Regions from separate parts of the Streptomyces sp. NPDC048172 genome, predicted to be linked through region 2. Evidence: riboswitches for the same ligand, from Rfam matches in the RefSeq annotation. Region 2 holds a riboswitch; the other holds the start of a gene.
What was found. A riboswitch is a leader RNA that binds a small molecule or an ion and turns the genes downstream of it on or off. The one in region 2 is predicted to bind S-adenosylmethionine.

Region 1 (2,388 bases), on a different contig from region 2:
CATCCGGCCGAGCGCCTGGCCGTCCTGGTGGCGGTGGTGGCGGACGCCGACGTCGACCTGGGCGAGCGCGTCGAGGCCCGCCGTCTCCAGGGCGTCGATGAGCAGGGCGAGCTCCACCCCGTAACCCACCGGGAAGGGGAGGCGCTCCAGGAGCGAGCGGCGCGCCGCGTACTCCCCGCCGAGCGGCTGGACGATCCCCGCCAGGCGCGGCCAGTGCAGGTTCAGCAGCGGGCGCGCCACCAGCTCGGTCACCCGGCCGCCGCCTGCCGGGACGCCGTCCAGCGGGCGGTCGTACATCGCCTTGACGAACGCGACGTCCGGGTCCGTGAGCAGCGGGCCGACGATGCCGGAGACGAAGGAGGCGGAGAACTCGCGCAGGTCCGCGTCGACGAAGCAGACCACGTCACCGTGCGTGGCCAGCAGCGAACGCCACAGCACCTCGCCCTTGCCGGGGCTGGGCGCCAGCCGGGGCAGCACCTCGTCGCGGTGGATCACCTTGGCGCCCGCCGCCGCGGCGACCTCGGCGGTACGGTCGGTGGAGCCGGAGTCCATCACCACCAGCTCGTCGACGAGCGCGGACAGGTCGCGGCGGATGACGGAGACGATCCGGCCGACCGTCTCCTCCTCGTCCAGCGCGGGCAGCACCACGCTGACCGTGGTGCCGGTGCGGCGCTTGGCGGCGAGGAGCTGGTCGAGCGGCCGGTCGGCGGCGCGCCAGGAGCGACGCCGCAGCCAGTGGCCCACTTCGTCGAGCACGGGCCCGCCTTCCTGTGATCCATCTCGCGGTTCGGACGACTATCTCAAGGGTCAGAGGTGTCGGTTACAGTCTTGAACAACGCACGTGAACCTCGCATGCCGGGGTTCGCGGGTGATGTGTGACAAACGCCTGGCCTGCGGGTCAGCGCCATAGCAGCTCATCCAGAGGGGCAGAGGGAACGGCCCGTTGAAGCCCCGGCAACCATCCCGCGAGCCACGCCATTCTTCCGACGGCGAGGCCCCGCGTGGGGACGGTGCCAATTCCGTCCCGTGACGAGATACGCCACGGGGAAGATGAGGAGAAAGGGCCTCGCCTCCATGGCTGTGCAAGCAGTGGAAAGCACCACCACCTCCACCACCTCCACTTTTGATCTCGGTCCCGCCGTGGCGCTCTCCTGCCGCGAGTGCGGCACCCGCACCCCGCTCGGCCCCAGCTTCGTGTGCCTGGAGTGTTTCGGGCCGCTGGAGGTGGCGTACGAGCTGCCGGGCGGCGACCCCGAGGCGCTCCGCGCCCGTATCGCGTCCGGCCCGTCGAACATGTGGCGGTACGCGCCGCTGCTCCCCGTCCCCGCGGACGTCGCGGCGAAGCCGAATCTGAACCCGGGCCTGACCCCGCTCGTCCAGGCCGACCGCCTCGCCGCCGAGCTGGGCGTCACCGGCGGGCTCTACGTGAAGGACGACTCCGGCAACCCGACGCACTCCTTCAAGGACCGCCCGGTGGCCATCGCGCTGGAGGCCGCCCGCGCCTTCGGCTTCACCACGCTCTCCTGCTCCTCCACCGGCAATCTGGCCGGTGCCGTCGGCGCCGCGGCGGCCCGCGCGGGCCTGCGCTCCTGCGTCTTCATCCCGGACGGCCTGGAGCAGTCCAAGGTCGTCATGGCCGCGGTCTACGGGGGCCAGCTGGTCGCCATCGACGGCACCTACGACGACGTGAACCGCTTCTGCTCCGAGCTGATCGGCGACCCGCTCGGCGAGGGCTGGGGCTTCACCAACGTCAATCTGCGGCCGTTCTACGCCGAGGGCTCCAAGACCCTGGCGTACGAGATCTGCGAGCAGCTCGGCTGGGAGCTGCCGGACCAGATCGTGATCCCCGTGGCCTCGGGCTGCCAGCTCGTGAAGATCGACAAGGGGCTGCGCGAGCTGGTGAAGCTCGGGCTGGTCGAGGACAAGCCGGTCCGGATCTTCGCCGCGCAGGCGGAGGGCTGCTCGCCGGTCTCGCGCGCTTACAAGGACGGCACCGACGCGGTCCGTCCCGTCAGGAAGCCGGACACGATCGCCAAGTCCCTGGCCATCGGCGACCCGGCGGACGGGCCCTACGTGATCGACATCTGCCGCCGCACCGGCGGCGCGGTGGACGATGTGAACGACGAGCAGATCGTCGACGCGATGAAGCTGCTGGCCCGTACGGAGGGCGTCTTCGCGGAGACCGCGGGCGGGGTCACGCTGGGCGTCACCCGCAAGCTGATCGAGAGCGGGGCGATCGACCCCGCGCTCACGACGGTCGTGCTGAACACGGGGGACGGGCTGAAGACCCTGGACGCCGTGGCGCCGTCGTCGCGGCCCACCGCCGTCATCCGCCCCAGCCTGGACGCGTTCCGCGACGCCGGTCTGGCCTGAGCCCCGTCCCCGCCT
Region 2 (2,388 bases):
CCGCTCGGCGGACGCCGCCCGTTCGCTCGTCGCCGAGCTGGGCGAGGAGGCGTGGGCGGGGGCCGTCGGCAGCCTGCCCGTGGCCTCGTTCACCGTCTCCAAGCTGCGCTGGCTCGCCGAGCACGAGCCGAAGGAGGCGGGCCGCACGGCCGCCGTCGCGCTGCCGCACGACTGGCTGACCTGGCAGCTCGCGGGGGCGGACGGTTTTGAGGCGCTCACCACCGACCGCAGCGACGCCAGCGGCACCGGCTACTGGTCGCCCGCCGAGGGCGGCTACCGCCGCGACCTGCTGACCCGGGCCCTTGGGCACGACGCCGTGCTGCCGCGCGTCGTCGGCCCCCACGAGACCGCGGCGCAGGTGCCGGGCACCGGCGCCGCGCTGGGCCCGGGCGCCGGGGACAACGCCGCCGCCGCGCTAGGTGTCGGCGCCCGTACCGGCGACGTGGTGGTCTCCATCGGCACCTCCGGCACCGTCTTCGCCGTCACCGGACGGCCCACCGCCGACCCGACCGGCACCGTCGCCGGGTTCGCCGACGCGGCGGGCGGCTTCCTGCCGCTGGTGTGCACGCTCAACGCCGCCCGTGTGCTGGAGGCCACCGCGCGGCTCCTCGGCGTCGGCCTGGAGAAGCTCTCCGAGCTGGCGCTCTCCGCCCCGGCGGGCGCCGACGGGCTCGTGGTCGTCCCGTACCTGGAGGGCGAACGCACCCCCGCGCGCCCCGACGCCACCGGCGCCGTCCACGGCCTGACCCTCGCCACCTCGGGCCCGGCACACCTCGCCCGCGCGGCCGTCGAGGGCCTGCTGTGCGGGCTGGCCGACGGGCTCGACCGCATGGTCGCGCTCGGCGTCGAGTGCCGCCGCGTCGTGCTCGTCGGCGGCGGCGCGCGCAGCGAGGCGGTACGCCGCATCGCCCCCGAGGTCCTCGGCCGCCCCGTCGTCGTCCCGCCCCCGGGCGAGTACGTCGCGGACGGCGCCGCCCGCCAGGCCGCCTGGATCCTCGCGGGCGGAGAGACCCCACCCGACTGGTCCGCGACCACGGGCGCCACGCGCCACGAGGCGGACCCGACCCCACACGTCCGCGAACGCTACGCGGAGGCGCGGGAGATGGTGCTGAACGCCCCGTGCTGAGCGCCTCGCGCTGAGCGCCCCGAAGGGGCGCGGGGAACTGCGCGAACGGCCACGATGCGGGCGCGGCCCGCGAAGCACGGCAAGGGGCTCCCCCTGTGCGGTCCCTGTCGACGGGACGAGGGAGCAGGGGGCACCCGGAAGTGGCCCCGGGTCCGCTATGTGGACGCCCCCTGCACTCCGCCAGGAGCCATGTGCCATACTCCTGACCAGGTCACGAGTGACAGCGAATACGGCCCCGGCCCGCTGTCCGGCAACCCTCCGTCCGTGGCGGGGTGCCCCGGGTGATGACCAGGCCGTAGGACAACAAGGTCCGCGGCAAGCGCGGATCCCTCGTGCCAGGGGTCCTGGTCTACCGAGGGAGTTCCCCGTGAGCAAGCGAATGCGATAGGGCCGCAGGCCCCTCTCCGGCACGTCTTCACGTCGTCACGCCTTTCTCTCACCACGCGGAGTTCCGTCATGCCGTTCGCCACCCCTTTTGCTCCTGTTTCCGCTGATTCCTCCACGATTGCGTCCGCCGACTCCTGTACGGTCCTGCCGGTCCTCGGCCGCGACGTCACCGTCCCGCTCGTCACCGGCGGCGAGGTCACCTACGCCGCGCTCGACCACGCCGCCAGCGCCCCCGCGCTCCAGCGGGTCTGGGACGACATCGCCGCGTACGCGCCGTACTACGGCAGCGTCCACCGGGGCGCCGGGTACCTCTCGCAGCTCTCCACCGACCTGTTCGAGCAGAGCAGGCAGGCCGTCGCCGAGTTCCTGGGATGCCGGGAGGGCGACCAGGTCGTCTTCACCCGCGCCACCACGGATTCGCTGAACCTCCTCGCCTCCGCCCTCCCCGCCGGGACCCGGGTGTTCGTGTTCGAGACCGAGCATCACGCCTCGCTGCTGCCGTGGCGCGGCCACGACGTGACGTACCTCGACGCGCCCCGCTCGCCCGAACAGGCCGTCGCCACGCTGGAGGAGGCGCTGCACGCCGCGCCCGCCGGGCCCAAGCTCGTCTGCGTGACCGGCGCCTCCAACGTCACCGGCGAGATCTGGCCCGTCCGCGAACTCACCGCCGCCGCGCACCGGCACGGCGCCCGCCTCGTCCTCGACGCGGCGCAGCTCGCCCCGCACCGGCCGGTGGACGTGAGCGAACTCGACGTGGACTGGGTCGCCTTCTCCGGGCACAAGCTGTACGCGCCGTTCGGCGCCGGAGTGCTGGCCGGACGCGCCGACTGGCTGCTCGCCGCCGAGCCGTACCTCGCGGGCGGCGGCGCCAGCCG

Region 1: linked by a shared signal. The riboswitch ahead of thrC (threonine synthase) and the one ahead of ACGF3A_RS20195 (aminotransferase class V-fold PLP-dependent enzyme) in region 2 are both predicted to bind S-adenosylmethionine.

What each region holds. Positions count from the first base shown of each region.
Region 1 covers NZ_JBIDAT010000002.1:880,925-883,312, forward strand. The annotation lists gene ACGF3A_RS12675 (glucosyl-3-phosphoglycerate synthase) at 1-756, opposite strand, end outside; SAM riboswitch class I at 912-1,057, shown strand; gene thrC (threonine synthase) at 1,075-2,373, shown strand.
Region 2 covers NZ_JBIDAT010000004.1:537,405-539,792, reverse strand. The annotation lists gene xylB (xylulokinase) at 1-1,126, shown strand, start outside; SAM riboswitch class IV at 1,336-1,454, shown strand; gene ACGF3A_RS20195 (aminotransferase class V-fold PLP-dependent enzyme) at 1,583-2,388, shown strand, end outside.